Regions from separate parts of the Actinacidiphila yeochonensis CN732 genome, predicted to be linked through region 2. Evidence: riboswitches for the same ligand, from Rfam matches in the RefSeq annotation. Region 2 holds a riboswitch; the other holds the start of a gene.
The links. Region 2 has a riboswitch for glycine ahead of gcvP (aminomethyl-transferring glycine dehydrogenase). Riboswitches for the same ligand answer to the same signal wherever they lie in the genome.
Positions count from the first base shown of each region.

Region 1: linked by a shared signal. The riboswitch ahead of gcvT (glycine cleavage system aminomethyltransferase GcvT) and the one ahead of gcvP (aminomethyl-transferring glycine dehydrogenase) in region 2 are both predicted to bind glycine.

Region 1 is NZ_JQNR01000005.1:2,961,805-2,972,095, forward strand. It holds gene BS72_RS24355 (hypothetical protein) at 1-23, shown strand, start outside; gene BS72_RS24360 (DNA adenine methylase) at 20-1,234, shown strand; gene BS72_RS24365 (L-serine ammonia-lyase) at 2,150-3,535, opposite strand; gene glyA (serine hydroxymethyltransferase) at 3,661-4,929, opposite strand; gene gcvH (glycine cleavage system protein GcvH) at 4,937-5,317, opposite strand; gene gcvT (glycine cleavage system aminomethyltransferase GcvT) at 5,553-6,668, opposite strand; glycine riboswitch at 6,740-6,857, opposite strand; glycine riboswitch at 6,858-6,969, opposite strand; gene BS72_RS24385 (enhanced serine sensitivity protein SseB) at 7,281-8,027, shown strand; gene BS72_RS24390 (enhanced serine sensitivity protein SseB C-terminal domain-containing protein) at 8,273-9,001, shown strand; gene BS72_RS24395 (DUF885 family protein) at 9,296-10,291, opposite strand, start outside.
Region 2 is NZ_JQNR01000005.1:4,377,313-4,387,603, reverse strand. It holds gene BS72_RS29765 (DUF5999 family protein) at 1-45, shown strand, start outside; gene gcvP (aminomethyl-transferring glycine dehydrogenase) at 275-3,163, opposite strand; glycine riboswitch at 3,228-3,344, opposite strand; glycine riboswitch at 3,346-3,454, opposite strand; gene BS72_RS29755 (PRC-barrel domain-containing protein) at 3,693-4,061, shown strand; gene BS72_RS29750 (DNA polymerase IV) at 4,168-5,586, opposite strand; gene BS72_RS29745 (MerR family transcriptional regulator) at 5,722-6,324, opposite strand; gene BS72_RS29740 (bifunctional nuclease family protein) at 6,663-7,136, opposite strand; gene ftsR (transcriptional regulator FtsR) at 7,312-8,055, opposite strand; gene BS72_RS39670 (FHA domain-containing protein) at 8,133-8,834, opposite strand; gene BS72_RS29725 (DUF881 domain-containing protein) at 9,028-9,888, opposite strand; gene BS72_RS29720 (small basic family protein) at 9,896-10,228, opposite strand; gene BS72_RS29715 (DUF881 domain-containing protein) at 10,225-10,291, opposite strand, start outside.

The sequences.
Region 1 (10,291 bases), 1.4 Mb from region 2:
CTCCGGTACGGTTTGCCCCATGATCGAGAATGTGGCTGTGCTGCCGGTCGCCCCCCTCCGTGATGCTCACGCTGCGCATGTTGCTGCGCCGGCAATCCCGACGCACATCCTCGACAACCCCCGCCCACTCGTTTCACCCCTCGGCGTCGTTGACCACGCGCTCATGATGAGCAGGTACCAGTCGCCCCTGCGCTACCCCGGAGCAAAGTCGTCCCTCGCGCCGGTGATCGCCCGAATCTTGGATGCCGCCAAGGGGTCGAGGGCCGTTCCGGAAATCAACCTGCTGGTCGAGCCTTTCGCCGGCGGAGCGTCGGCGTCTTTGCGACTCGTTGGCCAAGGGCTCGTCGACCGAGTGCTGCTCGCTGACGTGGATCCGTTGGTGACTGCCTTCTGGCAGACCGCGGCCGCCGATACAGAGGCGCTGATCGGCCGTATGCATGACGAGTGGACCCGATACGTCAAGCCGGGCGGAGTAGCCGCTGTCGAGCGGTGGGACTATTGGCGTTCCTGGGCGCCCGCTCGGAAAGCGAAGCCTGCCACGGTCCGACTGGAGTTGGCGACACAGTGCCTATTTCTAAACCGCACAACTTTTTCTGGAATCCTTCATGGTAAGGCAGGCCCGATCGGTGGACGCAAGCAAGCGAGCCCGTACGGCATCGGATGCCGGTGGAATCCGGAAGCGATAGAGGAACGGCTTCGATACGTCGGTCACCTGTACGACACCGGCCGGATCGTCGATGTCTGGCACAAGGACTGGCAGCAGACACTCGATGACGTGCCCAGCTACTACCCGCAGCTGATCCCGTCTCGCGTTGTTGCCTACCTCGACCCGCCCTACATCGAAAAAGCCTCGCACTTGTACCGAACCTCTTTCGACCCCCGAGGTGGATACGGCGGCGACAGGGGTGGCAAGGCGGAATCAGACGACCACATGCTCCACATGCAGCTCGCCGGATATCTGCGTACCAAGGCGCAGTTCCGCTGGTTGCTCAGCTACGACAACAACCCAATGTTGACCGAAAGCACTTGGCTCTACGCGCACGCTCGCATGACGCCTAGCCGCGTGGACCGGGAGACGCTCGGCGTACGCTCGTGGCCCTTGACGAAACGGTTGGTGAAGACGCGCTACAGCGCTAGTGGTAAGACCGGCAAGCGCGATGCTGATGAACTCCTCATCACAACCCTCCCGCCATCCACTGTCCCCGTAGATCACCAGCTGCGCGAGCTGCCTTGATTGCTGGGGGTTATCCGCCTTCCGCTACCTGTTCATCACCTTCCGTCCGTAGTTGTTCGTGCCCGCGATCCGGTTCAGCTCCGCGCAGGTCGGTGTACGGCTTGGTCAGGTAGGAGGCCGCATCTGCTGATCGGCCGCCGGCCAGGACTCGTCCGAGATCACCTGTCGGCGACGGCTGTGGTGTTGCGCGGCAGACTGAGTTGTCGGGTGATCGCCCACAGGGAGGGTCCTGCGCGTGCAGCTCGTGCACGGCTCGGTATGGGTCGCCGGTGCGGTCGGGTGGGTGGTGTTCACGGTCTTCGCCGCGCCGATGCGCGACTACCGGAGGGCTACGGCGACGGTTGGATCGGCAACTGAGACATGAGCCGCTGGGTCGACGGTTGCCACGCCGCGGCGGTTTGGCGGGCTAGAAGCGGTCGCAAGTGGCCAGCCTGCGTGAGCGATGCGTGAGCGGACGGGGTAACACGTGCCGGTTCGGACGGGATCGTGGATCACGGTGCAACGTTCTGACCTGCGGGTTCAGTACCAAATGATCGATGCTGGCAGTAGCCATCATGATCACTCTCGGGCTCGTAATGCGTAGGTCTCGGGTTGGGAGCCGGGTGGCGTCCCCAGGCAGGTCAGTGGTCGGCAGAAGCCGCGGCAGATCACTGACTGTGACTCGCTGCGGCTTCTTCCGAAGCCCGCCGCTCGACTGAGCCTGTCCACCACCATCCAGGGACTGAAGCCCGCCTCTGGACGGCGGCGGAGTCGGCGCAGCCCGAGGTCAGGGGGCCTTGCGGCCCGCGTTCGCCAGGGAGTTTTCAGGGACTTTCTGCTTCGTCCGAGGGAGTTTTCAGGGAGTTTTCGCTGTGCAAGCAGGAAAGCGCCTGACAGCTCTGAAAGACGAGACGTCGCAGGTCAGGCCCTGTTTCGTCAGCACTCGATGACGTTGACCGCGAGGCCGCCGCGGGCGGTCTCCTTGTACTTGACCTTCATGTCGGCGCCGGTCTGCTTCATCGTGCGGATCACCTTGTCGAGGGAGACGTGGTGGCGGCCGTCGCCGCGCATCGCCATGCGGGCGGCGGTGACCGCCTTGACCGCGGCCATGCCGTTGCGCTCGATGCACGGGATCTGGACCAGGCCGCCGATGGGGTCGCAGGTCAGGCCCAGGTTGTGCTCCATGCCGATCTCCGCCGCGTTCTCCACCTGCTCCGGGCTGCCGCCCAGGACCTCCGCGAGGCCGCCCGCCGCCATCGAGCAGGCCGAGCCGACCTCGCCTTGGCAGCCGACCTCGGCGCCGGAGATCGACGCGTTCTCCTTGAAGAGCATGCCGATCGCGCCGGCCGCCAGCAGGAAGCGGACCACCGCGTCGTCCTGCTCGGCCTGGGGCGCTCCGGCCGGGCAGACGAAGCGCAGGTAGTAGTGGAGGACGGCCGGGATGATGCCGGCCGCGCCGTTCGTGGGGGCCGTGACCACGCGGCCGCCCGCGGCGTTCTCCTCGTTGACGGCCATCGCGTACAGCGTCGTCCACTCCATCGCGCGGACCGCCGGGTCGCCCTCGGCCCGCAGCTGGCGGGCGGACTGCGCGGCCCGGCGGCGCACCTTCAGGCCGCCCGGCAGGATGCCCTCGCGGCTCATGCCGCGCTCCACGCACTCCCGCATGACCTGCCAGATCTCCAGCAGCCCGGCCCGGATCTCCGCCTCGGTGCGCCAGGCCAGTTCGTTCTCCAGCATCAGCGCCGAGATGGACAGTCCGGTCTCGCGGGCCAGCCGCAGCAGCTCGTCGCCGGTGCGGAACGGGTGGCGCAGCACCGTGTCGTCCAGCTTGATGCGGTCCTCGCCGACCGCGTCCTCGTCGACGACGAAGCCGCCGCCGACCGAGTAGTACGTCTTCTCCAGCAGCACCGCGCCGGCCTCGTCCCGGGCGAGCAGCCGCATCCCGTTGGCGTGGTACGGCAGCGACCGGCGGCGGTGCATCACCAGGTCGGCGTCCGGGTCGAAGGCGATCTCGTGGGCGCCCAGCAGGTTCAGCCGCCGCAGCGCGCGGACCCGGTCCACCTCGCCCTCGGCCGCCTCGGTGTCCACCGTGCGCGGGGAGTGGCCGGCCAGGCCCAGCAGGACCGCCTTGGGGGTGCCGTGGCCGTGGCCGGTGGCGCCCAGCGAACCGAACAGCTCGGCGCGGACCGAGGCGGTGTGCGCCAGCAGTCCGTCGTTCTTCAGCCGGTGGGCGAAGATCCCCGCCGCCCGCATCGGGCCGACGGTGTGCGAGCTGGACGGGCCTATCCCGATGGAGAACAGGTCGAAGACGGAGATTGCCATGTGGTGCGGCTCCTGGTGTGCGGGGGACGCCGTTGTCCCCCGGTCGGTCCGCGCGGCCGGGCCGCGCGGGGCGGTGCGCTGCCCGGGGGCGGGCCGCCGAGGCTTCGACGGCCCGCCCCCGCGGCTCACGCGTAGAGCGGGTACTGCCCGGCCAGCGCGGCCACGCGGGCGCGCAGCGGCGCCTGCTCCTCCTCGGGGAAGGAGGGGGAGCCGGTCAGCACGGCGGCGATGACGTCCGCGACCTCGCGGAAGTCGTCGGCGCCGAAGCCCCGGGTGGCCAGCGCGGGCGTGCCGATCCGCAGGCCCGAGGTGACCATGGGCGGCCGGGGGTCGTTCGGCACCGCGTTGCGGTTGACGGTGATCCCCACCGCGTGCAGCCGGTCCTCGGCCTGCTGGCCGTCCAGGGCGGACTCGCGCAGGTCCACCAGGACCAGGTGCACGTCCGTGCCGCCGGACAGCACCGACACGCCCGCCCCGGCCAGGTCCGGCTGGGACAGCCGCTCGGCCAGGATGCGGGCACCCTCCAGCGTACGGGACTGCCGGTCCTTGAACTCGTCCGTCGCCGCCGCCTTGAACGCGACCGCCTTGGCGGCGATCACGTGCTCCAGCGGGCCACCCTGCTGACCAGGGAAGACAGCGGAGTTGATCTTCTTCGCCAGCTCGGCCTTGGCCAGGATGACGCCGCCGCGCGGGCCGCCCAGCGTCTTGTGCGTGGTGGTGGTCACCACGTCCGCGTACGGCACCGGCGAGGGGTGCAGCCCCGCCGCGACGAGGCCGGCGAAGTGGGCCATGTCCACCATCAGGTAGGCGCCGACCTCGTCCGCGATCCGGCGGAACTCCGCGAAGTCCAGCTGGCGCGGGTACGCCGACCAGCCGGCCACGATCAGCTTCGGGCGCCGCTCCTTGGCCAGCCGCTCCACCTCGGCCATGTCGACCAGGCCGGTCTCGGCGTCCACGTGGTAGGCGGCCACGTCGTACAGCTTGCCGGAGAAGTTGATCCGCATGCCGTGGGTGAGGTGGCCGCCGTGCGCCAGGTCCAGCCCCAGGATGGTGTCCCCGGGGTTGAGCAGGGCGAACATCGCCGCGGCGTTGGCCTGCGCGCCGGAGTGCGGCTGCACGTTGGCCGCCTCGGCGCCGAACAGCGCCTTGACCCTGTCGATGGCGAGCTGCTCGATGACGTCGACGTGCTCGCAGCCGCCGTAGTAGCGGCGGCCGGGGTAGCCCTCGGCGTACTTGTTCGTCAGCACCGAGCCCTGGGCCTCCAGCACCGCGGTGGGCGCGAAGTTCTCGGAGGCGATCATCTCCAGGGTGGTGCGCTGACGCTCCAGCTCGGCGTCGATGGCGGCGGCGACGTCCGGGTCGAAGTCGTGCAGGGACTGGTTCAGAAGCGACATGGCGGCCTCAGCCCTCGATGAACGCGTCGTACTCGGCCTTGGAGAGCAGCTCCTCGGCCTCCCCGGAGACCCGCACCTTGAACAGCCAGCCGCCGGCGAAGGGGGCGGTGTTCACCAGCGACGGGTCGTCGGCCACGTCCTGGTTGACCTCCGTCACCTCACCGCTGACCGGCGAGTACAGCTCGCTGACGGACTTGGTCGACTCCAGCTCGCCGCAGCTCTCGCCCGCGGTGACCGACGCGCCGACCTCCGGGAGCTGGACGAAGACGACGTCACCGAGCGCGTCGGCGGCGTGCGAGGTGATCCCCACGGTGGACACGCCGTCCTCGGCGGCGTCGAGCCACTCGTGCTCCTTGCTGTAGCGCAGCTGCTCAGGGTTGATGGTCATGGCGCGAATTCTCCCGGATATGGAGGTGTGGGTACGGCCGCGCGGGCCACGGACGGCGCACGCGGCGGTCGGGTGGGGGGAGGTGGGGCTTTCGGTACGAGCCCGCCGGCGCGCCGCCGGTGGGAGCCGGGCGGGGGACGCGGACGGCGGGCTCAGACGGAACCGGCCGGTGGCCGGTCCGGCGATCGACCGGTGGCCGGTCCGGTGACCGGTCGGTGACCGGACCAGCCACCGGTCAGCGGGCGCGCTTGTAGAACGGCAGCGCCACCACGGAGTGCGGCTCGTGGGAGCCGCGGATGTCCACGGCCACCCCGGACGTGCCCTGCTCGGTGTGGGCGGCGTCGACGTACGCCATCGCGATCGGCACCCCGAGGGTCGGGGAGGGCGCGCCGGAGGTGACCTCGCCGATCACCGCGCCGGCCGCGTCCACCACCGGGAAGCCGGCCCGCGGCACCCGCCGGCCCTCGGCGACCAGGCCGACCAGGGTGCGCGGCGGGACCTCCGCGGCCCGGGCGGCCGCGGCCAGCAGCGCCTCACGCCCGACGAAGTCGCCCGGCTTGTCGAACTTCACGACCCGGCCCAGGCCCGCGTCGAAGGGCGTCACCGAGGCGGTCAGCTCGTGGCCGTACAGCGGCATGCCGGCCTCCAGCCGGAGGGTGTCGCGGCAGGACAGCCCGCAGGGGACCAGGCCGTGCGGCGCGCCCGCCTCGGTCAGCGCCTGCCACAGCTTCTCGGCGTCGCCCGGCGCCACGAACAGCTCGAAGCCGTCCTCGCCGGTGTAGCCCGTGCGGGCGATCATCGCCGGCACGCCCGCGACCACGCCCGGCAGCCCGGCGTAGTAGCGCAGGGAGTCCAGGTCGGCGTCGGTGAGGGAGGCCAGGATGGCCGGCGCCTGCGGGCCCTGGACGGCGAGCAGCGCGTACGCGTCGCGGTCGTCGCGCACCTCGGCGTCGAACCCGGCCGCGCGCAGCGCCAGCGTGTCCAGCACCGTCTGGGCGTTGGAGGCGTTGGCCACGACCAGGTACTCCTGGTCGCCGGTCCGGTACACGATCAGGTCGTCGAGGATGCCGCCGTCGGGCGCGCACACCATCGTGTAGCGGGCCCGGCCCACCGCCAGCGCCGACAGGTGGCCGACCAGCGCGTGGTCCAGCGCCTGTCCGGCCTGCGGCCCGGTGACGGCGATCTCGCCCATGTGCGAGAGGTCGAAGAGGCCGGCCCGGGTGCGCACGGCCTGGTGCTCCTCGCGCTCGCTGGCGTAGCGCAGCGGCATGTCCCAGCCGGCGAAGTCGGTCATGGTGGCGCCCAGGGCGCGGTGCAGCGCGTCGAGCGCGGTCCTGCGGGGCTCGCTCATGGGGTTGTGGACTCCCAGGTGTGACGGTCGGATGGCGGCCGGTACGGGCCGGACGAGGGGCCCTCGGTCCGGCCTCCCCATCTGTCATCGGAACCTGAGAGGTTCACCGTGAACCCGGCGAGGGGCCACGGTTTGCACCTTGGGTGGGAGCGGGGCCCGGGGGCGCACCGCTCCGCTTTTCAGATCTGCCTCGCCCGCGCGGTATCTGTGCCTGAGAGATTCAAGGGAGGGCTTGCTCCTTCGGCGCCGGGCCCGCCGCCGTACCGGCCGGCTGGTCCCGGAACTCTCCCGCGCGGCCTCGAACGGCCGTTATGCAGATGTCTGGCCTCATCATTGCACGTCGCCCCGGGGCCCCGCCCGCCCGGCCCGCCCGGCCGGCCCGCCGGACAGCGGCCCGTCGTCCGGCAGCGGTCCGGCAGCGCTCCGGCCTCCGCCGGGCAGCGGCGCGGCGAGGGCCGAGCCGGCTCCACCCCGACCGGTCCGCACCCCTCCGTGTCCCTTCATGCTCCTCCGCGCCCGTCCGGAAGCACCCGGTCGGCGGCATCCCCCGCGGGCCCCGGGCCGGATAGGGTTTCCCGCGCACGTGACGGACAAGCGCGGACAAGGGTGGGTATGGAGAATCCGGCGCCGTACATATGGCCGGCCAACGAGCTGGAAGAGGTGCTGAGCGCCAGCCTGGGCAACCCCGCGGCCACGCCCAGGCTGCTGGAGGTGCTCGGCCGCTCGCACGTGTGGGTGCCGCTGCCGAACGGCGGCAGCCCGGACTCGGTCGAACTCGACCTGCCCACGATGGAGCTGGGCGGCGCGCTGTTCGTGCCGGTGTTCAGCTCCGAGCAGCAGTTCCGGCTGGCCGCCGAAGGCATGTCGTGCACGGTGGCGCCGGTCCAGGAGTTCGCCCGCGGCCTGCCGCCGCAGCTGGGCATCGCGGTCAACCCCGGCGGCGCGGTCGGGGTGCCGCTGCCGCCCGCGGCCGTGGCCCGGCTGTGCCGGCCCGCGGCGGGGGAGCGCGGCGCGGAGACCGCTTCCGGCGCGCGGGTGCGGCTGTGGGAGCCGGACCACGAGAGCGAACCGGTGGACTTCCTGGCCGCGGCGGCCGGCGAGTTCGCGGTGACCCCGGTGGTGCTCAGCGCCCGGCGGGCCATGGCGGTGGTCGAGGACGACCCGCCGGCGCTCTTCGTCGGGGTCGAGCTGGACGGCTGGCAGGAGGGCGACCGGGCCGCCGCCCTGGACGCGCTGGGCCGGGCCGCGGGCACCGCGCTGCCGCCCTGGCCGGTCCACCTGATCCTCCTGGACCTGGCCCAGGACCCGGTCGGCGACTGGATGCTCGACAGGGTGCAGCCGTTCTTCACCCGCGACTGAGCCCGCGACTGAGCCCGGGCCCGGGGCCGGGTCCCCGACGGACCCGGTCCCGGGCCGGGCGGCGCGCGGAACCCGCGGACGGGGACCGGCGCACACCCGGTGGGCCGGGCACGTTCAGCGGACCTGTACGCGCCGTATATCCGGAAGCGGTTGAGTCGGTCGACGTTCCACCGCGAACCCCCACCTGATTTGATGGCGGGCGACGTGAGGTGAACGCAAGGACGAGGGGAAAGGGGCGGTCCCACGTGATCGCGGGCGCGCAAGGCGGTGCGGCGCCGGCCGGCCAGGTGGAGCAGTCGCTGCTCCAGGTGGCACCCGGCCGGTTCGACGCATACGAGAACCTGCTCGCGTCGCTGGCCGAGGGCCAGGTGTGGATGCTGCTCTGGCACGGCTCGCCGGGCTCACCGGACGCGCGGTACGGCTCCATGCAACTGGACGGGTACGGCTACACGCCCTGCTTCAGCTCGCCGCGCGAGCTGGCCGCCAGCGGGTGGAACCGCGACCACGAGGTGGTCTCCGGCCGCGAGATCGCCCAGTGCCTCTACCCCGACCGGCTCGGCCTGTGGATCAACCCGCACGCGGCCGGCGGCGGGATCGGCGTGCCCTGGGCCGACCTGCGCCGGGTGGCGGTCGGCCTCGACGTGCTGCCGGCCGGGCCGCTCCAGATCGGCGAGCCCTCCCTGCCGCTGCCCGAGTTCCACGCCCTGCTCGCCCAGGCCGCCCACCGCACACCCGTCGTGCGCGGCCTGCGCCAGGCGTGGGTGCAGCCGGTCCTGGGCGAGCCGTACCTGGCCGTCGGCGTGGAGGTGCACGACGGCGCCCCGCAGGCGGCGGAGTCGGTGCGGATGATGATGCAGCAGGCGGTGGCCGGGGTGCCCGACGGCGTCGCCGTCTCCACGGTGTCGCTGGCCGACCCGTACGACCCCGTGGCCCTGTGGATGCGTACCTTCGGCCGGCCCATCTTCGACCGCTGAGGCCGGTACGGCCGTCGCCGCGGGAGGGCCGCAGGACCGGAGGGCGGGGCCGGAGCCGGGGAGGGCCGGAGGGGCGAGCCGTCCGGCACGGCCCGGTGGGTTCCGCGCCGTACCTGGTTGGGCCGTACCCGGTTGGGCCGGGCCATGCACTACGGCGGGCGAACCGCTGGGCCCGGCCCCGCGCGCTGCCGGGCCAGGCCGGGACGCTGTCCGACGCCCAGCCGGGCCCAGTCGGCACCCTGCCCCGACGCCCCCAGCGGCCCCGGCCGATCCCCGAACCGTCCCGCCGCGCGCTCAGCCCGCGAGCGCCGCGTCCAGCAGCCCCAGCGGCGGGCTGCCCAGCTCCAGCAGCGCCGCGTGGAAGCGCTTGAGCGTGAAGCCCGAACCCCACTGCGCCCGGGCGCGTTCGCGCAGCCGCAGGATCTCCAGCTTCCCCCAGGTGTAGCGGCCGTACGCGGCGTCGAACGTGCCGCGCCGGGCCTCCGAGGCCGCCGCGGCCGGCGACAGGTGGGCGTCGCGGACGAAGAGCTCCGTGGCGTCGTCCAGGGTCAGCGCCCCGGTGTGCAGCCCGATCGCGCAGCTGAGCCGGGTGACCCGGACCAGCGCCTCCAACGCCACGCCCACCGCGAACCGCGGGTCGTCGGCCCGGAACCCCTCCTCCAGGCAGACCTCCTCCGCGTAGTGCGCCCACCCCTCGGTGAAGGACAGGCCGTGCAGCAGCCGCCGCACCGGCCCCGCGGCCCGGCGCAGCGCCCGGCCGTGCGCGAAGTGCCCGGGCGCCACCTCGTGGACGGTGATCGCCGGCAGGCTGGTGCGGCTGAAGACGGTCAGCCACTCCTCCTGCTCCTCCTCCGGCCACGACGGGTCCGGCGGCGTCACGTGGTACCAGGACGGGGCGTCCCGCTCGCCCGGCGCGGCCCACGTCATCATCGCCATCGCCCAGCTCCGCGACGCCGGGGCCGGGCCGACCGCGCACTCGCCGTCGGTGTGCGGGGCGAGCCCAAGGTCCCGGGTGAAGGCGATCACCTCCTCGGTGAGCCGGGCCGCCTCCGGGACGACCTCGTCGGCGGCCGGGTGGTCGGCCAGCAGCTCCGGGATCAGCGACGCCACACTCCGGCGCGCGTCCAACTCGGCGCAGGCGCGCGCCAGCATCTCCTCCAGCCGGGCGCGCTCCCGCGCGGCCTCCGACGCCAGCCGGGCGAGGTCGACCTCCAGGCCCTCCTGCGAGCCCATCAGCGCGGCCAGCGCCGGTCCGCCCAGCCGCGGATCGGGGTCGCCGTGCGCGGCGGT
Region 2 (10,291 bases):
CCGCACCGCCCGGTCTCCGCCGGGCGCGTCACCACGGCGGCCTGAGGCCCGACCCCCGCCGGTGCGCGCCGGGCGTTCCGTTGGGCACCCGGCCGCGGGCCGGGACGTCCACCCGGGTCGCGGGACTCCAGCCGGTCCCCCGCTCGTGGGGGGACCGGCTGGAGCCCTGCCCGGGGCCGGGCATGGCGGACACGCTGCGGGCCCGGCCCCGGACGCCCCGGAGGGCGGCGCGGACCCGGGCCCGGACGGCGGCGCCGGGAAGGCGCCTGCCCTGTCAGCCCTCGAACGCCTCCGGCGGCGGGCAGGAGCAGACCAGGTTGCGGTCGCCGAAGGCGCCGTCGATGCGGCGCACCGGCGGCCAGTACTTGTCCGCGGCCTTCACACCCTCCGGGAAGGCCGCCTCCTGCCGGGTGTAGGCGTGCTCCCACTTCCCCGCCAGGACGGCGGAGGTGTGCGGGGCGCCGCGCAGCGGGTTGTCCTCGGCCGGCCACCGGCCCTCGGCGACCTTGTCGATCTCGCGCCGGATGGCGGCCATCGCGTCGCAGAACCGGTCGAGTTCGGCCAGGTCCTCGCTCTCGGTGGGCTCGATCATCAGCGTGCCGGCCACCGGGAAGGACATCGTCGGGGCGTGGAAGCCGTAGTCGATGAGCCGCTTGGCGACGTCGTCGACGGTCACCCCGGTCTCCTTGGTGAGCTGCCGCAGGTCGATGATGCACTCGTGGGCGACCAGCCCGCCGGGGCCGGTGTAGAGCACCGGGTAGTGCGGCTCCAGCCGCTTGGCGACGTAGTTGGCGCTGAGGACGGCGACCTGCGTGGCCTTCTTGAGCCCCTCGGCGCCCATCAGCCGGACGTAGGTCCAGGAGATCGGCAGGATGCCGGCCGAGCCCCAGGGCGCCGCCGCGATCGGGCCGACACCGGTGGCCGGGCCGGCCTCGGGCTGGAGCGGGTGGTTGGGCAGGTGCGGTGCCAGGTGGGCGCGCACGGCCACCGGGCCGACGCCGGGGCCGCCGCCGCCGTGCGGGATGCAGAACGTCTTGTGCAGGTTCAGGTGGGACACGTCGGCCCCGAACCGGCCCGGCTGGGCCAGGCCGACCAGCGCGTTGAGGTTGGCGCCGTCGACGTACACCTGGCCGCCCGCGTCGTGGACGGCGGCGCACACCTCGGTGATGTGCTCCTCGAACACGCCGTGCGTGGAGGGGTAGGTCACCATCAGCACGGCGAGTTCGTCGCGGTGCTGCTCGATCTTCGCGCGCAGGTCCGCGACGTCGACGTCGCCGTCCTCGCTGGTCTTGACGACCACCACGCGCATGCCGGCCATCACGGCGCTGGCCGCGTTGGTGCCGTGCGCGGAGGACGGGATGAGGCAGACCGTGCGCTGGGTGTCGCCGTTGGCACGGTGGTAGGCGCGCACCGCCAGCAGCCCGGCCAGTTCGCCCTGGGAGCCCGCGTTGGGCTGCAGGCTGACCTTGTCGTAGCCGGTGACGGCGGCGAGCTGGTCCTCCAGGCCGTGGATGAGCTCCAGGTACCCGGCCGCCTGCTCGGCGGGCGCGAAGGGGTGCAGGGCACCGAACTCCGGCCAGGTGACCGGCTCCATCTCGGTGGTCGCGTTGAGCTTCATCGTGCACGACCCGAGCGGGATCATTCCCCGGTCCAGGGCGTAGTCGCGGTCGGCGAGGCGGCGCAGGTAGCGCAGCATCGCGGTCTCGCTGCGGTGCTCGTGGAAGACCGGGTGGGTGAGGTACGGCTCGGTGCGCTCCAGCGCGGACGGCAGCGCGTCCGGGGTGGCCGCGTCCAGCGCGTCGAGGTCGGCCTCGGGCGCGCCGAAGGCGGCCAGCACGGCGGTGAGCTGGGCGCGGGTGGTGGTCTCGTCGCAGGAGAGGCCGACGTGGTCGGCGTCGATGGGCCGCAGGTTGACGCCCCGCTCGCGGGCGGCGGCCACGATGTCCGCGGCCCGGCCGGGCACGGTGGCGGTGAGGGTGTCGAAGAACGCCTCCTCGGCCAGCTCCACCCCGGCGGCGCGCAGCCCCGCGGCGAGCACGGCCGCGTACCGGTGGGTACGGCGGGCGATGGCGGCCAGCCCGTCCGGGCCGTGGTAGACGGCGTACATGCCGGCCATGACGGCCAGCAGCACCTGCGCGGTGCAGATGTTGCTGGTGGCCTTCTCCCGGCGGATGTGCTGCTCGCGGGTCTGGAGCGCCAGCCGGTAGGCGGGGTTGCCGTCGGCGTCCACGGAGACGCCGACCAGCCGGCCGGGCAGGTTGCGCGCGTACGCCTCGCGGACGGCCATGTAGCCGGCGTGCGGGCCGCCGAAGCCCATGGGGACGCCGAAGCGCTGCGTGGTGCCCACCGCGATGTCCGCGCCCAGGGCGCCGGGCGAGGTCAGGAGGGTCAGCGCCAGCAGGTCGGCGGCCACGGTGACGACGGCGCCCAGCTCGTGGGCCTGCTCGACGACCGGCCGCAGGTCCCGTACGGCGCCCCCGGCGCCCGGGTACTGCAGCAGCACGCCGAAGACGCCGCGCTCGGCGACCTCGGCCGGGATGCCCTGTGAGAGGTCGGCGGTGACGACCTCGACGCCCGTCGGTTCCGCGCGGGTGCGCACCACGGCCAGGGTCTGCGGGAAGGTGTCGGCGTCGACCAGGAAGACGCCGTTCTTGACCTTGCCGACCCGGCGGGACAGCGCCATCGCCTCGGCCGCGGCGGTGCCCTCGTCCAGCAGCGAGGCGCCGGAGGTGGGCAGGCCGGTGAGGTCGGCGACGACGGTCTGGAAGTTCAGCAGCGCCTCCAGCCGGCCCTGGGAGATCTCCGGCTGGTACGGCGTGTACGCCGTGTACCAGGACGGGTTCTCCATGACGTTGCGCAGGATCACCGGCGGGGTGAAGGTGCCGTAGTAGCCGAGGCCGATCATGGGCGCCAGGACCTGGTTGCGGCCGGCCAGGGCGCGCAGTTCGGCCAGCACCTCGGCCTCGGTGACGGCCGGCGGCAGGGCGAGCGCCTCGGCGCTCTTGATGGTGTCCGGGACGGCGGCGGCGGTCAGCTCGTCCAGCGAGCCGTAGCCGACCTGGGCGAGCATCTTGTCCAGCGCCCCGGTGTCGGGGCCGATGTGCCGGGAAGCGAAGGGCACGCCTGCTTCCAGCTCGGCGAGGGGGATGGGGCGTTCGCTCATTGCGGGGGCCTCCTGGTCTGCGACGGCCATCGGGGGTGCCGTGCCGGCCGGCACCCGTGCGGCCTCCCCCTCTGTCAGAGAACCTGAGAGCTTCACCCCCCGCTGCCGGGCGGCTTTCCCCGTCGGTGAGGACACACCCGGCGGCCGCTTCGCTTCCGGGCTGTCCTGCTTTCCAGAGTGACCTCACCCGCGCGGTACGGATGCCTGAGAGATTCCGGGGAGGAGTTGCTCCTTCGGCGCCCCACCCCGCCCGACCGTCGGGGCTGGTGAGGACTCTCCCGCACGGGCTATGCGGCCGCGTCCAGCCTATCAGCGCCCGGCCGGCGAGGCTGTGGCGGCCGGGCGCCGCGGACGACGTCAGGCCTGGTGGAGGCGCTGGTCGGACGCCGGCCGGGGACGCCCGCGCGGCGAACGGGCGGCGGGACGGCGGGGCGGTCCCTGATCGGTGCCGGCTCGGCCCCGACTCGACAGGGCCCGGGATGTGGCTTTGGGTGGAGTCAGCAGCTGTCACCCGTGGGTTGGAGGAGTCGTGCAGACCGACATCGATCCGCGCAGCCTGATAGGACGCCGGGCCCTCGACAGCGACGGGGCGAGGATCGGCACGGTGGACGAGGTGTACCTCGACGACGCCACCGGCTCGCCGGAGTGGGCTGCGGTGCGCACCGGCCTGTTCACCCGCGACGCCTTCGTGCCGCTGGGGCCCAGCGAGCTGGTCGACGGGCAGCTGCGGGTGCCGTTCCGCAAGGCACTCATCAAGGACGCGCCCGACTTCGGTGTCGGCCGCCACCTCTCGCCGGAGCAGGAGCTCCAGCTCTACCACCACTACGGGATGGACGTGCCGCGCTCGGGCCCCGATCCGGCGGCCAGGGACTTCGGCGAGCTGGCGGGCGGCGACTGACCCGCCCTCTCCCCCTGGCCCCTGTCTCCCCACCCCGTCTCCCCACCCGAATCCGCCGGCCGCCCCGCAGCGACCGGGACACCGCGCGGACCCGCCCGGACGGGCGCTACCGCGCCGGACCCGGACCCGTGCCCGGACCCGGCTCCGCCGCCGGCCCCGCCGCCGCGGCCGGGTCCGCGGTCGCCGCCGGCTCGGCGGCCAGGGGCAGCGGCTCGCTGTGCTCCAGCCCGGGATCGTCGGCGGGGAAGGTGCGGACCCGTCCGGGCCGGGTGTCGCTCGGTACCTCGAAGCGGACGGTGACCCGTCCGACACCGCTGCCCTGCACCCACCCCGGCCCGTACTCCGTGTGGGTGACGTCCTGGCCGGGGAGCCAGCGGGCCGACCGCTCGGGCTGCGGCGGGGGGCTCGCGGGCAGGTCGACGACGGACCCACCCGCGCCGGCGCCGCCCGCCGCCCGGGCGTCGCTCTGCGCGAAGAGGTCCTCCTGGGTGAAGTCGGCCAGCCCTGCCACACCGACACCCAGCAGCCGCACCCCGCCGGTGGTGTCCACCGACTCCGCCAGCCGCCGCGCGGTCTCCCGCACCACCGACGCGTCGTCCGTGGGGGCGCGCAGCGTCTCGGAGCGGGTGAGGGTGGAGAAGTCGTACCGGCGCACCTTCACCACCACCGTGCGGCCGGACCGGCCGGCGCCGCGCAGCCGCTGGACGCAGCGCTCGGCGAGCCGGTCGATCTCGTAGCGGACGTGGGCGCGGTCGGTGAGGTCGCTGTCGTAGGTGTCCTCGACGGAGACGGACTTCGCGTCGCGCTCGGCGACCACCGGCCGGTTGTCCACCCCGGCCGCCATCGCGAACAGCCCGCCGCCGTGCGCCTTGCCCAGCAGCCGCACCAGCTCGGGCTCCCCCGCCTGGGTGATCTCGCCGACGGTGAGGATGCCCGCCCGGCGCAGGTGCTCGGCGGTGGCCGGGCCGACCCCGGGCAGGGTGCGCACCGGCATCGGGTCGAGCAGCGCCTGCTCGCTGCCGGGCTCCACGACGACCAGGCCGTCCGGCTTGGCCTTCTCCGAGGCGATCTTGGCCAGCAGCTTGGAGCCGGCCAGCCCCACGGAGGCGGTCAGGCCGGTGGCGGCCCGGATCTCGGCCCGCAGCCGCCGGGCGACGCTCCTGGGGTCCTCCGCGGCTCCTGGCGCCGCCTCCAGGTCGACGAACGCCTCGTCGACGCTCAGCGGCTCCACCAGCGGCGACGCCGCGCCGAGCAGGGCCATGACGATGCCGCTGACGCGCCGGTAGATGCCGAAGCGCGGGTAGAGGTAGGCGGCGTTCGGCGCCAGCCGACGGGCGTGGGCGGTGGCCATGGCGGAATGGACGCCGTGCACGCGTGCCTCGTAGGACGCGGTCGACACCACGCCCCGGGGGCCGAGGCCGCCGACGACGACCGGCTTGCCGCGCAGGCTGGGCTTGGACGCCTGCTCCACCGAGGCGAAGAACGCGTCCATGTCCAGATGCAGGATCGTCGGCGCACTTCTCACACCCCGATCGTCCCGCACCCCACCGACATCGGCCGTACACCTGTACGGTGCGGCGGGTCGTGCGGCGCCGCGGACCGCCCCGGAGAGGTCCGCCGGAGCGGTCCACCGGGGCGGATCAGCGTCCTGGAACGGGGCTCACACGGCCCGGTTGCGCCGCCGGGCGAGCTCGTCGGCGGGGTTGTGGCCGATCAGCGTCTCTCCGGTGTCGACCCGCTCGCCGTGCATCTGGGACAGGGCGCTCTGCACGTCCCGCCACACCACGCCGACGGCGATCCCGAAGATGCCCTGGCCGCCCTGGAGGAGTTCCACGACCTCGTCGGGCGAGGTGCACTCGTAGACGGTGGCGCCGTCGCTCATCAGCGTCATCCGCGGCAGCTCGGCCGGCCCGACCGAGCGCAGGTGCTGGACGGCGGTGCGGATGTTCTGCAGCGACACCCCGGTGTCGAGCAGCCGCTTGACGATCTTGAGCACCACCACGTCGGCGAAGCTGTACAGCCGCTGCGTCCCCGAGCCGTAGGCGGGCCGGACGCTCGGTTCGACCAGTCCGGTCCGCGCCCAGTAGTCCAGTTGCCGGTAGGTGATGCCGGTGGCGGCGCAGGCCGCCGGCCCCCGGTAGCCGACCCGCTCCGGCGGCTGCTCGGGAACGGCACCGCCGCTCCCCTCGACCGCGGCTCGGGCCAGTGCCCCCCGGGCGGAATACGGGCCTCCGGTCGTCAGACCGTCGCCAGTGCTTCTCACGCCGCCCTCCGTCCCTTCCCATCCGCCGGCCGCGTGCACGTGCCAGCGGACTTTCCCCTCCGACGGTAGGGAGTCGTCACACGTGCGTCAACGATCGCCACGCTCGGCACGCCGAGTGAAATACACCCCAGGGGTGGTTTCGAGTAACCCGGAAACGGGAAGTGCACCCCGAATGGCTTTCGGCCTGCAACTTTGCCCCATTCGGGTTTCTCCGGCCCCCGGGCGTCCGCCGCGCCCAGCCCGGGGCCCGTCGCGGGCCGCGCACCGGAGCGCGCCCGCGCAGGGCGCACCGGCCACCCGATCGGCACGGGCCGGGACCCGGTGGCGGTCCGCACCGTCTACTGGTTGCTGGTGCCGAAGTCCTCGGGCGAGATCTGGTCGAGGAACTCGCGGAACTTCTCGACCTCGTCCTCCTGCTCGTCCGGGATCGCGATGCCCGCGCCGTCGAGCACGCCGTCGCTGCCGTAGATCGGCGTCCCGGTCCGCAGGGCGAGGGCTATCGCGTCGGAGGGCCGGGCACTGACCTCGACCCCGCTGGCGAACACCAGCTCCGCGTAGAACACGCCTTCCCTCAGGTCCGTGATACGCACCTCCGTCAGCGTCTGTCCCACCGCTTCGAGCACGTCCTTGAAGAGGTCATGAGTCAGCGGTCGCGCAGGCGTCATGCCCTGCTGCGCGAATGCGATGGCCGTCGCCTCGCCCGGCCCGATCCAGATGGGCAGGTACCGGTCGCCTCCTACTTCCCGCAGGAGCACGATCGGCTGGTTGGAGGGCATTTCGACCCGGACACCCACAACGTCGAGCTCGTTCACACAGCAACCCTAGGCCGTGCCCGCCGGGTTTGGGTAGTCGGGCACGGTACGGGTGCCGCCACCCGGTGCCACCCGGACCGTGTCCCGCCGCCGCGCGCCGGGCCGCGGCAGCGGCCTGCCCGCCGGGACCCGGCCCTGACCTGCGACCCCGCCGGCCGGACTGCTCCTGCGGCCGCTAGCCCAGCCGAACCCGGAGCGCCGACTGCACCATCGCCGCGTGCAGCCGCACCGACAGCACCGCCAGCTCGCGCGCGGTGGCCTCGGCCCGGGTACGGGTCTGCGGGTTGCGGTGCAGGCGCAGCGGCGCCACGACCTGCTCGACCAGCCCGGCCTCCCGGTCGGCCGCCGCCTTGACCGCCCGCAGGTGGCGCGGCTCCAGGCCGAACCGGCCCAGGTCGACGATCAGCCGGGCGATGGCGACCGCCTCCGCCGCGTACCCGCCGTCAGGGCCGGCCTCGACCAGCCCGTAGGACTCCCACTCCGCCAGAGCGCCCCCGTCCGCCCCTGTGGCCGCCAGCAGCTCCTCCCGGCCCACCCGTACCGGCGAGGGCGCCGCGGGCTCCAGAACGCCCTCCAGGGGGTCCCTGGGCTCCGCCTGGGCGGGCAGCGGCACCGGGTCGCCCCGGTCGAGAGCGTCGAGCTGCTCCCTGATGACCCGCAGCGGCAGGTAGTGGTCGCGCTGCACCCGCAGCACGTACGCCAGCCGCTCCACGTCGGAGGCGGAGAACTTCCGGTACCCCGAGGGGGTGCGCTGCGGCTCGACCAGGCCCTCGGTCTCCAGGAAGCGGATCTTGGAGACGCTGACCTCCGGGAACTCCTCCCGCAACCGGGCCAGCACCGCGCCGATGCTCATCAGCTCGCCGCCGGCCCGCGACGAGACGCCGGCGCCGGCTCCCCCGCCGCTCCGCGTCCTGGGCATACCCACCTTCCCTGGAGATCCCCCGGACCACCGTCCGGGGGATCAGAAGCGGCTGGAGGCCGCGAGCGGACAGCGGCTCAGAACAGCTGCTGCTGGCTCGCGTAGAAGACCAGCCGGTACTTGCCGATCTGCACCTCGTCGCCGTTGGCCAGCTGCACCGAGTCGATCCGCTCCCGGTTGACGTAGGTGCCGTTGAGGCTGCCGACGTCGGAGACCTCGAAGCGCCCGTCGACACCGCGGCGGAACTCCACGTGCCGCCGGGAGACCGTCACGTCGTCGAGGAAGATGTCGCTCTGCGGGTGCCGGCCCGCCGTGGTCACCTCGTCGTCGAGCAGGAAGCGGCTGCCGGAGTTGGGGCCGCGCCGCACCACCAGCAGGGCCGAACCCGTCGGCAGCGCCTCCACCGCGGCCTGGGCCTCCGGGGAGAGCGACGGGATCGGCGTCTGGCCGGTGGCCTCCGCCTCGTACGCCTCGATGCCGGAGATGGAGATCGTGGACGTGGTCTCCGAGGACCGCTCGGGCACACCGCCGCGCAGCGGCGCGCCGCAGTTGTTGCAGAAGCGGCTCGCTTCCACGTTGCTGTGACCGCACCTTCCGCAGACCAGCACCCCGTACCCTCCACCCTTAGAGGCCGATGGCTCCCCGAAACCTATGCGCGGGGCCGAAGCGGGGTCAACAGGCGCCACGCCGGGCGCGCCGGAGTGTCCGCCGGCCGGCGGATCGTTCCGGAACAGCGGCCGGCCCTCGCCGGACGCGGCCTGTCCTCCCTGCTCCTCCATCACGCCTCGCGGCGCACGGTGGCGGGCCGTGGCCGGGTCACCCGACTGGCGCGCAGACTTGCCGAACAACTTCCCAAACAACTTCACGGGCGATTCCCCTTGAAAGAAGCAGACCCGCCCGTGGGGCAGGACGAACTCTCGCTACTCACAGTTTCCACCACTTGGCACCACACCGGTGAACCGACCCCTCGGCTCACCGCGATGACCGAGCGTAGTCAGGCTGCTTCTCCGACCGCAAGGCGTCCACGACGATCTTCTGCGACCGGACCACGTCCACGCCGACCTGCTCCTTCTCCAGTGACTGCACGACCCCTCCGGGGATGTTCAAAGCCGGCTCCAGGTCCGGCGGGTTGCCGATCACCTTCAGCACGTAGGGCCGGACGGCCTCGCGGCCGTCGACGAGGACCCCGCCGGAGCCGTCGGTGAAGCAGGTGCCGGCGACGACGCGGACGCCGTCGATCTGGATCGCCTCGGCGCCGGCCGCCCGCAGCTCCTGCACGGTGTCGAGCAGCGAGTCGGCCTCGACGCCGCCGTGCGGATCGGTGATCGTCACGGTGATCCCGGGTCCCTGAGCCGCGACCGTACCAGCCAGCACGCCCAGTTCCCGCGCCTTCTGCCGTGTCTGCCTCAGGGCTTCGGCCGCGCGGTCGGAACTGCTCTCCAGATCGGCGCGCTGGCTCTCCAGGCCGTGCTTCTCGTCCTGCAACCGCTGGTCCCTGTTGTCCAGTTCGGTCAGGATGCGCACCAAGTCGTCCTGACGGGCGCCGCGCAGGGCGTCGCCGCTCTCACTGGTGGTCCGCACCTGGACGGCGAGCCCCAGCCCGAGGACGAACAGCAGGCCCGCAGCGGTCACTTGGGCCCGGCTCAGGCGCGGCGGCCACAACCCGGCCACCAGTCGCTGACCACCGGTCAGCTGGGCCGCGCCGTCTCCCGCGGGCGGCGCCGCCGGGCCGGTGCGGGAGCCCTCCCCGGCGGTCGCGGAGGGCTCCCGCGGCGGGCCCTCGGTCCGCTGCCCGGGCCGCACCTCCGGGGGTTCCTCGTACGGGTGGCTCATCGGCGGATCACGCCCGGAAGACGTGCCGGCGGATGGCCGCGGCGTTGGAGAAGATGCGGATACCCAGCACGACGACCACACCGGTGGACAGTTGGGAGCCCACCCCGAGCTTGTCGCCGAGGAACACGATCAGCGCCGCCACCACCACGTTGGACAGGAAGGAGACGACGAAGACCCTGTCGTCGAAGATGCCGTCCAGCATGGCCCGCACACCGCCGAACACGGCGTCGAGCGCGGCGACCACGGCGATCGGCAGGTACGGCTCGAACCCCGGGGGCACCACGGGGCGTACGACGAGGCCGACGGCGACCCCGGCGAAGAGGCCCAGTACGGCGATCACTGCGCAACCTTCCCGTTCTCGGCGGCCTCCGGCCGCGCGTACCGCAGCACCAGGCTCGGCGCG